3 regions of the Dyadobacter subterraneus genome follow, and region 2 is predicted to be linked to each of the others. Evidence: riboswitches for the same ligand, from Rfam matches in the RefSeq annotation. Region 2 holds a riboswitch; each other region holds the start of a gene.
The links. Region 2 has a riboswitch for thiamine pyrophosphate ahead of thiM (hydroxyethylthiazole kinase). Riboswitches for the same ligand answer to the same signal wherever they lie in the genome.
Positions count from the first base shown of each region.

Region 1 (4,217 bases), 4.5 Mb from region 2:
ATGGTGCTGGTGAATTGAAATTCTGTCGAGAAAATCCGCATGGACTTTACTTAATAAATTCCTAAAATCAGCCGGGTTACTTTCGGGTTTTCGGATATGTAAACACACCAATCCTTCCCTGAAAAGACTGTTTATTATTTCAGCCTCGTCAGGGATAAATTCAGGATTGGATATGGCTAATAGTTTCATTATAAGTAGATTTCGCTGCCTTTATTAGCAAATTCTCTTGCTTTTTCCTGCATACCTTCTTCCAGTGCCATTTCTTCCATCAAACCATTTTCTTCGGCATAATCACGAACATCCTGTGTGATTTTCATCGAACAGAAGTTCGGTCCGCACATAGAACAGAAGTGAGCGATTTTGGCACCTTCGGCGGGTAATGTTTCATCATGGAATTCTTTGGCGGTATCCGGATCAAGTGAAAGGTTGAACTGATCTTCCCAGCGGAATTCGAATCTTGCTTTGCTTAATGCATTGTCACGATATTGCGCTCCTGGGTGTCCTTTTGCCAAATCTGCGGCGTGGGCAGCGATTTTGTACGTGATCACACCGTCTTTTACATCTTTTTTATTAGGCAAACCCAAATGCTCTTTTGGTGTAACGTAACAAAGCATCGCCGTTCCAAACCAGCCAATCATCGCTGCACCTATTGCAGAGGTAATATGGTCATAACCGGGAGCAATGTCGGTTGTTAATGGTCCCAAAGTGTAAAATGGAGCTTCCTGACAATGTTCCAGTTGTTTTTCCATATTCTCTTTTATCAAATGCATAGGCACGTGGCCGGGGCCTTCAATAATGGTTTGGATATCATGTTTCCAGGCAATTTTTGTTAATTCACCCAAAGTTTCCAGTTCAGAAAATTGTGCGGCGTCATTGGCGTCTGCGATGCAGCCCGGTCTTAGACCATCACCCAAAGAAAATGCGACGTCGTACGCTTTCATGATCTCACAGATATCTTCAAAATGGGTGTAGAGAAAGTTTTCCTTGTGATGGGCAAGACACCACTTTGCCATTATTGAACCGCCACGGGAAACAATTCCTGTGATCCGTTTGGCTGTTAGCGGAATATATCTCAGCAAAACCCCGGCATGAATTGTGAAATAATCAACACCTTGTTCCGCCTGTTCAATTAGGGTATCCCTGAACAATTCCCAGGTAAGATCTTCGGCTTTTCCATTCACTTTTTCAAGCGCCTGATAAATTGGAACGGTGCCGATCGGTACAGGAGAATTGCGGATAATCCATTCCCGGGTTTCATGAATATTTTTTCCTGTCGAAAGATCCATGATCGTATCAGCTCCCCAGCGGCAAGCCCAAACCGTTTTCTCCACTTCTTCTTCAATGCTGGATGTTACAGCTGAATTCCCAATATTTGCATTGATTTTGACAAGAAAATTTCTGCCAATAATCATGGGCTCACTTTCCGGATGATTGATATTAACCGGAATTACGGCTCTACCCGCAGCTACTTCTGATCGTACAAACTCCGGCGTAATAAATCCTTTTGGTGTATTTGCTCCGAAACTATGTCCGGCGTGCTGATGTGCCAGAATTCCTGATTTTCCGTTTAGTTCTGCAATCTGTTCTTCAATCCGCTGGTTTTCACGAATCGCTATATATTCCATTTCAGCCGTAATAATTCCCTTTTTGGCATAATGCAGTTGAGAAACATTTTGACCTGCTTTTGCACGGTACGGTTTACTGATGTGGGCAAATCTTAAAGCATCCAGACTTTTGTCATTTTTGCGCTGTGTTCCGTATTCTGACGAAATGGTTTCAAGCTGCTCCACATCTCCACGTTTTAAAATCCAGGGAGCTCTTAATGGTTCAAGTCCTTTTTTTACATCGATTTCTATGTTGGGATCTGTAAATGGACCACTGGTGTCGTAAATGGTAACGGATGGATTTTTTTCAATCAATCCCAATTTTCCATGCACTTTTGTATCGCTAAGAGATACCTCACGCATGGCGACGGAAATGTCGTGTATTTTTCCTTTCACATAAATCTTCCTGGATTTTGGAAAAGGTTTTCTTGAAATTACTTCTGTGTCTGGTGTTTTTTCAGTTTTCATGGATGGAATAGCTTTTGGCTTTAAGCTGTTAGCCAGATGGATAGTTGAAAATTGGTTTATTCGTTCAGGATATTAGTTTGATTAACCTCCCTGTGTAGCTTTGATCAGGGTGATTTTATCGTTGGGATTGAGTATGTGAAGAGGCCATTCCTTTTTTGGAATAATGGCCTGATTGATCGCAATAGCGATTCCTTTGGAGGAATCTGCAAACAAGGAAGACAAAAGTTCTTCAACCGAAGAGCGTTCGGGAATTTCTGTACGTTGCTGATTAATGCTGATTTCCATTCTGAATAATGTTTTATGAGAAAAACTTCAGGAATGGACCTTGGAAAGATTCATTAAGATACAATAGCAGTATCTCTTACTTTTCCCTATCGGCAGTACTAACTGCATCAGGTTCAAAGGGTATTATCTCAGTCCGCATACGGGACACCCCTAAAGTTTCCGTAAAGCTATTGGAAAAATCGGAGTTTCAAAAAATAAAAGTTTAAAGCTGATTTTTGATGGTTGGGAAACTGTGAAAGTTTTGCTAATTATGAGGTAACTTTGAATTTGTCAAATTAACACCTCATAAAGAATCTGCTTTTAATGGATCTTATCATCAGAAATGCTGCTCCGAAAGACTTACCGGCTATACTGGAAATTGTAAATCAAGCTATTTTAGAAACTACTGCCATTTATGATTACGAGATCAGAACTTTGGAAGAACAGACTGCCTGGTTTGAAAAAATGATAAACGATGGTATGCCGGTAATTGTAGCTGAATTTGAGAAGGAAGTAATCGGGTATGGATCTTACAGTATTTTTCGTCCGAAAATCGGCTATAAATTCAGTGTTGAACATTCGATTTATCTGAATGACAAATCTCGTGGAATAGGAGTAGGAGGCAGGTTGCTTGGAAGTTTAATTCAGCGCGCAAAAGAATCCGGATTGCACACCATGATTGCAGGAATCGACGCCACAAATCGCGGTAGCATCAAATTTCATGAAAAATATGGATTTGTAGAAAAAGGATATTTGAGAGAGGTTGGCTATAAATTTGACCAATGGCTGGACCTGGTCTTCATGCAATTAATCCTGAAAGAAGATTAAATAAATTAGCCCTGAAAGGGCGTAATATCTTAGAATCGGGCATCGCCCGATTGATTTGGGATATGGGAATTATACAATTCCGAATTCACATCATCGTTCTCATAGGGCGTTGCCCTATCCTAAAATATGACGCCCTTTCAGGGCTATGAAAGGGCGTCATATTTTTAATGAGCTCGTCCGGTTTCTACATACGTGGCTTCGTCACCCGTAGGTTTTCTATGCCAATAAGATGCGAGGATTGATCCGGTAATATTCATTAATGGTCCAAAAACCGCGGGTGCCAAACCTACTGTCGCCATTTTTCCCATTTCCTTTGCTATTCCTGACGCCAATCCGCCATTCTGCATACCAACTTCAATGGCAATTGTACGACAATCTCGTTCGCTCATTTTGAATAGTTTCCCCGAGAAATATCCAAGCGTATATCCCAAAAGATTGTGAATCAACACCAGTCCTATTAAAGCCGGCCCGATCGTCAAAAGACTGTCCCTTCCTGCCGCCGTAATAATCACAATAATAAATGCAATTCCTGACATCGAAACCAAAGGCATTGCAGTATCCAGCCAATTTGCTTTTCCGTGAAACAATTTGTTGAAAATTAATCCGGCACCAATTGGCAGAATTACCATTTTAACAATATCCCACATCATATGCAGCATATCAATTTCAACAAAAGCACCGGCATATAATTTCATCAGCATTGGCGTCATTAAAGGAGCCAGCATGGTTGAAATTGCAGTAATTGTAATAGATAATGCAAGATTTGCTTTTGCCAAATAGGAAATTACATTGGACGCCATACCATTTGGAGAACAACCGATCAGGATAATTCCGGCTGCAATTTCAGCTGGAAAACCGCTGATGCTTGCCAGTGTAAAACCCAAAAGCGGCATGATTAAAAAGTGACTTGTAACACCGATAAAAACACCTCTTGGCATTTTTACAACACCAACAAAATCCTCAAAACTCATCGAAGTCCCCATTCCAAACATGATTATCTGGATTAATGGCGTAATCAGCGTTGCAAATTTGAAACCATCATATTGCTGAAAA
Region 1 is NZ_JACYGY010000001.1:5,258,701-5,262,917, reverse strand. Features, by position in the region: gene IEE83_RS22050 (thiamine phosphate synthase) at 1-189, opposite strand, end outside; gene thiC (phosphomethylpyrimidine synthase ThiC) at 189-2,072, opposite strand; gene thiS (sulfur carrier protein ThiS) at 2,154-2,357, opposite strand; TPP riboswitch at 2,424-2,519, opposite strand; gene IEE83_RS22035 (GNAT family N-acetyltransferase) at 2,661-3,164, shown strand; gene IEE83_RS22030 (bile acid:sodium symporter family protein) at 3,329-4,217, opposite strand, start outside.
Region 1: linked by a shared signal. The riboswitch ahead of thiS (sulfur carrier protein ThiS) and the one ahead of thiM (hydroxyethylthiazole kinase) in region 2 are both predicted to bind thiamine pyrophosphate.

Region 2 (4,217 bases):
AAACGGATGGATTCGGTTAGTGAATTTCCAAGCGCGACATAAGTTGCAATGGCAGAAGAAAGTGTGCAGCCAGTCCCGTGGACGTTTTTACTTTCGATATACTCACTTTCAAAAATCTGAGGTTTCTCCCCTTTTTGAACAAAAACATCGAATAATTTGGGAGCGATTAAATGTCCACCTTTTAGTAAAACGGCCTGACAACCTTTTTCAATCATTTCCTCAGCAGCGACTACCATGTCATCCGTATTACCGATTTCTCTTCCAACCAGAATTTTAGCCTCATCCAGATTCGGTGTAATTAAGTCTGCGCGGGGAAATAATTCTTTCCACAAAACATCAATAGTTTCATCCTGAATCAGTTTTGAACCACTTGTTGAAACCATTACAGGATCAAAAATCACAAATCCGGGCTTAAAACGATCGAGAATTTCTGCGATTATCTCGGCCGTCTCAACGGTATTGATCATACCAATTTTGACTGAATCGATCATGATATCTTCAAAAACGGCTTCCAGCTGAGATTTCAAAAACGCACCTGGCACCGGATGAATGGCCCTGACTCGTGTTGTGTTTTGCGCAGTCAATGCCGTGATCGCAGAAGTGCCATAAGCACCCAAAGCTGCAATTGTTTTAAGATCGGCCTGAATTCCGGCACCTCCCCCGCTATCGGATCCGGCAATGGTGAGTACTGTGGGATAGCGCTTCATATTTTATTAGTGTTGTTAATCATGGATTTTAAAAATTTCGCGGCTTTGAAAGGTGAAGCCGCACTGCAAATGGCTGAAATAACTGCAATGCCTTCTGCTCCATTGGAAATTGCCTCGACAACATTTGATTCATTTAGTCCGCCGATCACCACAAGTGGATTTTTGCTGTGCGCTTTAACCCATTTTAAACCGTCCATTCCCCAGGGCGCCAAAGTATCTGTTTTTGAAGGAGTTGAAAATAATGGACTCACGGCGAGGTAAGTTAAATTAAGATTTTCAGCCTCAATTACATCTTCTTTTGTTTCAGCTGACAGACCGATTATTTTATCTGGCGGCAATAAATCTTTTAATATTTCATAAGGCATATCACTTTGTCCAACATGAACACCATCAGCATCGCAGGCCAATGCAACATCTACCCGATCATTTATGATTAGCGGGACATGATATGGATGAAGTATATCTTTCATCTTTTTCGCCCGGTCAATGAAAGCACGGGTTCCCAAAGATTTTTCCCGAAGCTGAACCATGGTGACGCCACCTTTTACGGCTTCTTCCACAACCCGGAATATGTCTCTGCCGAGGCAGGCATTTTCATCGGTTACGAGGTATAGTTGCATAAATTCTATTTTTTGTAATTCAGGAATTTACGGAGGTTGGTTGAGTGTATTATGTCACCCCTCCGGGGTTTTGGAACGGTTCGTTAGATTTTTTTAATATAATAATTTCATCCCTTCGGGATTGTGGCTAGTTGAAAGTCATAAATGGTACAATCCGAAATTGAATTTGATATTTTTCTTGCAATTGAATGAATCGTATTGTCTTGGAAAAGATTTTTCGAATCATTGCCCAAATCATAGAAAGTCAATTGGTTAAAATCCCGAAGGGATGACATTTTTATAGAAAAGATATTACGATCTGTTTTTTACAACCCCGACGGGGTGACATAATCATTCAACCAATTTCTCTACATTATTTGCTGACCAAATTCTAACGTTAATCAAAAACTATAACAACCTTACAACCGCCAATTCCACCAGCTCTTCCGGCGACAATTCCGATAATGAATCCAAAAACGCAATTTGAAATGACCCCGGTGATTTTGTTTTTTCAAATGCTTTTTCACCACAAACACCCATCATCGCGGCCGCCGAAATGGCCGCTTCAAAACCATCCTCCTGAATTGCGAAAAATGCTCCCGCAATGGCTGAAGCAGAACAACCCATACCTGTAACTTTGGTCATAAGCGAAACGCCATTATCAACGTAAGCTACTTTTTCACCGCTCACGATCACATCCGTCGCACCACTCACACTAACCACGCAGCCATATTTTTCGCTTAACAATTTCGCAGCTTGCAAACTATCCGTCGAATTTGCCGTACTATCAACTCCTTTTGTCTGAATGTTACTTCCAGCCAAAGCAAGGATTTCAGAAGCATTTCCACGAATTAAACTGGGAGACGCTGTATTCAATAATTCTGAAAGTGTAACATTCCGGTAAGCCGTAGCACCTGCACCAACCGGATCCAGAATAATGGGTTTTCCAAATTTCACAGCAGCCAGCATCGCTTTTTTCATTCCTTCCACCCAGATCGGTGAAAGCGTTCCGATGTTAATTACCAAAGCGCCGGCAATGGCAACCATATCTTCAACCTCTTCCACAGCATGCGCCATAACCGGAGAAGCACCAATCGCCAGGAGCGCATTGGCGGTGTAATTCATCACAACAAAATTTGTAATATTATGAACAAGAGGCGATTTTGCTCTTAATTCAGTCAGGTTCTCTGCAAGATTTAATTTCATTTTTACCGGGTTTTGTAAGAAAACAAAACGAATGGACGCCTGGACAGCTGTACCCGGAATTGAGATAACAAAAGTGAAAACTTCTGTTTAAACGCTTTTTCCTACGACAGTACAAACTGTTTCAGGTTCAAAGGGTATTTCTCAGTCCAATTTCGGACACCCCTAAAGCCATTCTTATCTGCGAATGTAGTAGTTTTGGTCATTATTAAAAACTGAAAGTGTTTTTAACACCGGTTTTTCTTATCCTTGCTATCTCACATCTAAATTTCTATTTTTTTTACTAATGATTAAAGCGGCAATATTTGACATGGATGGATTGCTTATCGATTCAGAACCAATCTGGACCGAAGCGGCAACCGAAGTGATGCAAAAAGTTAATTTCAAACTTACACACGACCTGAAACTTCAGACAACCGGCTTGTCGATAAAATTATTTCTGGAATTCTGCTACCGCATTCAGCCCTGGAACACGCCGGACCGCGCTGAACTTGAAAATGATATTTTAACTATCGCACACAAAAACATTATTGCAAACGCCAAAGCGATGCCCGGCGCGATTGACCTGATCAAAAACCTTCATGCTGAAAAAATAAAACTGGCCGTTGCTTCTGCTTCTCATATGGAGTTGATTGAGGCGGTTTTGCGCAGACTGGAAATCATTGATTATTTTGATACCTGGCATTCTGGTGAACTGGAAGAGCATACCAAACCACATCCGGCAGTATACATTTCGACGGCGGCAAAACTGGGAATTCCTGTGCATGAGTGTATTGCATTTGAAGATTCTTTTACGGGTCTTCGTTCTGCTTATGCTGCTAAAATGATCACTATTTGTGTTCCAAATCCGGAAGTTTACGACGATCCGAAATTTGATCTTGCCCATTACAAATTGCGCTCACTGGAAGAATTTGATATTCTGGCGGTTGGAGTTTAAGAATAAATGCGATATTAGTCCGGAAGAAAAATTTTCTTCAAAGAGAGTTCCTTAGCCATAGAAAAATCAGATCAGCATGACCGGTCTCCGCCATTTCAGTATTATGATTGCCGTCCGGATAACAGTTATTATTCTGACAGTTATCCTTTTGTTCCGGTTGGTTGAATTTCATACCAATGAAGGTCTGATCTATATTTTGGGCTCGATCGTGGTTTTTGTTCAGGCTTCTTTACTTTACAATTATGTAACGAAGGTGAACAGAAAGCTAATCTATTTTCTGGAATCCGTTCGCTATTCTGATTTTACGATCAATTTCCGGGCGGACAATACCATGGGTACGACCTTCAGGGAATTGAATCAGCAGTTTAATGAAGTTTTACAGGCCTTTCGTCAGGCAAGGGCAGAAAAAGAAGCCAGTTTGCAATATCTGAATACAATTGTTCAGCATATCGGAACTGGTTTAATCACTTTTGACGGCACTGGCCAGGTTAATATTATCAACAGCGCAGCTTTACGGATGCTTGGCATTTACCGGCTTCACCAGCTTAGCGAACTGGAAGATAAACATCCCAGATTGTACGAATTGCTGGCCAATCTGAATTCCGGTGTCCGTGAATTGTACCGTACGCCGGCAGACCAGCCTCTTGCTTTGCAGGGAGCCGCTATTCAAATGCATGGAAAGTGGGTCAGGATTGTGGTTTTGCAAAATATCCAGACTGAACTTCAACAACAGGAAGTTGAATCGTGGCAAAATCTTACCCGTGTTTTACG
Region 2 is NZ_JACYGY010000001.1:760,131-764,347, reverse strand. Features, by position in the region: gene thiD (bifunctional hydroxymethylpyrimidine kinase/phosphomethylpyrimidine kinase) at 1-707, opposite strand, end outside; gene thiE (thiamine phosphate synthase) at 704-1,327, opposite strand; gene thiM (hydroxyethylthiazole kinase) at 1,715-2,512, opposite strand; TPP riboswitch at 2,594-2,686, opposite strand; gene hxpB (hexitol phosphatase HxpB) at 2,796-3,446, shown strand; gene IEE83_RS03305 (sensor histidine kinase) at 3,523-4,217, shown strand, end outside.

Region 3 (4,217 bases), on a different contig from region 2:
TTTATTCTGGCTGAATGTTGCGTTGGCATTCCATTTCAAGTGTGAATTAAAAGCAACGGCTCCTTCTAGCTCAATTCCTGTCCGGTAGCTTTTTGGCACATTCACACGGATAGAATTTCCAACATCATTAATCTGGCCGGTTAGTACCAGCTGATTTTTGTAATGCATCAGATAGTAATTTGCCGCTACCATCCATTTTCCCTGTTGCAGACGAAATCCGGCTTCGACGTTATTTAGCCTTTCACTTTTTGGGAAAAGTCGGGTTGTGGAAGCTGCAAAGTCGTCGCGGTTTGGCTCTTTATTACCAACACTGTACGAGGCATAAACAGAACTTTGCGGCGCCAATTGATAGGTTATACCTGCTTTTGGGTTAATAAAGGAATATGACTGGTCAAAATTCATCTGGACCATTTCATTATCCTTGCCATCAATTTTATGACTTACGCTGCGGTATTGCAGATCACCAAAAGCATTTAGCTTTTCAGTGAATTGATAGTAAAGTTTTCCATAAATATTAAAATCCTTTTTGACGCCTTTGTTGAAATAATAACGTTGTTCGTTTTCAGTAGCACCGGCATTTCTGGCCCAGACAATTTCTCCATAATGATCACCGGTATAATAAGTATAACCACCACCAACACTGGCAGTCAGCTTTTTGAAACTGTTATAGTCCAGCGAAAATGTGGAGCCGTAGAAATAATTGTCAAGCCATCTGCGGCGTATCAGATCCGTTCCTGAAATGGTATCACTTCCTGAAATTATATCAGGCAAATTATAATTACTGAAACTGTCATTTTTACGATACTGCTCATAATAACCAAGACCGCGCACCAGAAAACCGTTAACGTTTAAAGTCAGATTATTAGAAAGCGTGTGAGAAGTTACAACCTGGTAATGATCCTGACGGTAATTATCAACCTCGTTTTTATAGGTGTAGGAATTGTAAGTTCGGTCGTTGGAATTGATCAGGTTTTGTGCATCCTGCTCATCAAGTCCGTTGCGATTGATATAAGATAAAATCCCTTCGCGGTCGCCCCTGAGTTTTGCCTCCGGAACACCATTCCAGGATTGGTAAGTTCTTTCCTTTCCCGAGAAAACATTCACCCGAACAAAACTTTTTCCGCCAAAATAGGCTCCTGACAAATAGTAAGAATGTAATTCCGAAGAAGCCCTGTCGACAAAACCATCCGAAGAAACGCGGGACAAACGGGCGTCAAATGTGAATTTATCCTTGATTAAACCGCTGCCAACTTTGAAGGTATTTTTAAAAGTATTAAAAGAACCATAGGAATTGTTAAGCTCCGCATAAGCTTCCTTGCGGAATTGGTTGGTGCTGATATTGACCGTTGCGCCGAAAGCACCAGAGCCATTTGTTGAAGTTCCAACACCACGCTGAATTTGAATACTGCTCACGGAAGAAGCGAAATCCGGCATATTAACCCAGTAAACGCCCTGACTTTCGGCGTCATTATAAGGAATTCCATTCACTGTTACATTAATACGTGTTGCATCCGTACCACGAATTCTGATTCCAGTATAACCAACTCCGCCACCCGCATCACTTGTACTTACCAATGAGGGTGTGAAATTTAGCAATACAGGTAAATCTTGTCCAAGATTTTGTTTGTTCAAAGCCTCCGCAGTCACGTTGGTGTAAGCCATCCCGGTTTTATCAGTAACGCGGGTTGCATTCACAATCACTTCATCAGCCTGGAATGTGCTTTTTTGCAGTTTTATTTCAAGCGGCTTTCCATCGCTAAAATTGGCAGTTTCAAGTTTTATCGTTTGATAGCCAATGTAAGAAATTTCCAATATGCCAATATTATCGGAGATATTTCGAAGCGTAAATCTACCGTTGGCATCAGTAGTTGTTCCGCGGATTTCTCCTGCGCGGATAGTAGCGCCGGGAAGTGATTTTCCATCTTCCTGATCGGTAACCTGACCAGTTAGTGTTTTTTGAGCAAAAACAGATATGCTCAGTAATGTGCTGATAACGAGTGTTAAAAGACAAGTCGTAACGTTTCGCATTGCGATCAATAATTGTTACGAACAGGCAAGGGGCCACCTATCCTTTTGGTTCAATAAATATAATTATTCGATTCAGCCGACTTTATTGAGCTTGAAAATCAATATGTTTTTGTTGATTTTCGCTGGTCCTAAGTTTAGCTTTCTCTTCCTACGCCGGCATTATCCGGATCAGGTAATATGGGTATGATCTCAGCCCGTTAGGTAGGGCACCCCTTTGAGATTATGATGTAAAGTTAAGTGGTTTGTAGTGGGGAAACAAGGGGAAATTACTGATGTTAATTTTTGATTTGCAAATCGCGAATCGTAAATAAGTGTGCTAATATCTTCAATCTGCTTGAATAATAATTGGCCCCAGCGCCAGTTGTCCAGATTTTAAATGATTATTAATTTGATCCGAAAGTTTAGTTAATTCAGAGTAAATATTGATATGTGCTGTTAACACAAAAGGTGATCGTGTATTTGGAAAATTTTTGCTGATGTTGGAGATTTTTGTCGAAGGTTAGCAAAACGTCAAAATTATCTTCAAGCATTAACTTCAATAATTCTCCATTTTTCACACCATTCCACTCTTTATCCCGAACGGTAAAAACTTCATGATCAGGAAAATCAAGCTTTAAACGCTTAGGTAAGTTTCATCAAGCAACAGTCGCATATAGCTGCTCGATATTTTTGGAAGTAAGGAATTTATTTGCTGTTTCAAGAACTGCTATAGCCTGGCTTTTGGATACAGTCGGGAAATCTTCTAAAAAATCATCCAATGAAACACCCGCTTCCAAATGATCAAACAGCGTTTCAACAGGCACACGTGTTCCCGCAAAGACAGGTTGACCGCCTAAGATATCTTTGTCTATTGTAACGAGTGTTTTAATTTCCATACTTAAAAATAGTAAATTTTAGTTAATAAATGATTAATTCAAATTTACTTCTCCACCAAACTCAACCACTCCTTCACCACACTTTTCAAAGTTTTTTCTTTTGATTTCACATCATCCAAATCCTTAAAAACCACCGTTCTTCGTCCATCTTTGTAATCTCCTTCAAGAAATCCTGTTGTGTCTTTAACCCTGGCGCCGCTTGGGAAAACGAGCATGATTCTTCCTTTGTGCAGGTTCATTACAACGATATCTCTTTTATACTCCTTCGGCTCAAACGGTTTCATTTCGCCGGTATAATAAAAGCTGGGATTATTCCATTTGATATGTTCAGCAATTTCTTTGTCGGTACTTAAAATGATTTTTCGTATCGCTTCAATCACTTTTCCTAATTCAGGATCCAGTTTTTGAATATGTTCTGTGACCTGTTCTTTATCTGAAAGTTTGGGAGGTTTTACGGGTGTTTTCTTTTTAGATTTTGAATCTGCTTTTGCCAGGTTTTGTTCAATTCTGTATTTTGTGATTTTTGCTACCAAATCAAGCGGCAGTGGTTTGTCAAATGGAAACTGGACCGATCCTTTCGCACCTTTATATCCTGACAATTCTTTCTTAAAAGCTTCCAGTCCGCGGGGTGCGGGATAAAATCCAATGTGATTTTTGAAAGCAGCATAATGAACCAGATTCCCATTCAAAGTAAATGTCGGTATTCCATAACCGATTTTTTCTTCCGCATCCGGTGCAACTTTCCGGATTGTCTGACGCATTTCTTCCAAAAGCTTTTGGATTTCCTTTGGAAAGGCGGCGATGTAGCTGTCAACATCAGGATTGTTTTTTGTCATGGCTGTGTGAGGATTAAGGTCAAACAATATTTTTACAAATGTGTAACCGACTGAATTATAGAGGTTTTATTTCCCGTCAAGATTAAAATTTGTTAAGAAAAATACAAAAAATTATCGAAATGTTAATTTGTATCTGAAACTCAGACAAAAAAAGCAGCACAGAATTGAATCAGCGCTGCTTCAGATATTTTTTACAATTAATGAATCAGGAGTCTTTAAGCTGGGATTAGTTATTGGGTTTGATATAATTTTTCAAATGATCATACACATACATAAGCTGTCTCCTACTCCCATCCCTTTTCTTTTTCAATTGAAATAATCCTGAGGTAATCAAAGAATTTCCTGTGAAATTTCTCTGTGATAAAACAAGATTTCTGGTTGTGTCAATGAGCAGAAATTGTCCGCCATATCCATCTGCCCAGATTGTGTTATTATCTTTATCCAGCCACCACAGATAGGAATAACCGTCAAACGGCCA
Region 3 is NZ_JACYGY010000002.1:1,253,418-1,257,634, reverse strand. Features, by position in the region: gene IEE83_RS30760 (TonB-dependent receptor) at 1-2,028, opposite strand, end outside; TPP riboswitch at 2,157-2,252, opposite strand; gene IEE83_RS30755 (DUF433 domain-containing protein) at 2,664-2,903, opposite strand; gene IEE83_RS33495 (DUF1801 domain-containing protein) at 2,948-3,739, opposite strand; gene IEE83_RS30745 (serine hydrolase domain-containing protein) at 3,966-4,217, opposite strand, start outside.
Region 3: linked by a shared signal. The riboswitch ahead of IEE83_RS30760 (TonB-dependent receptor) and the one ahead of thiM (hydroxyethylthiazole kinase) in region 2 are both predicted to bind thiamine pyrophosphate.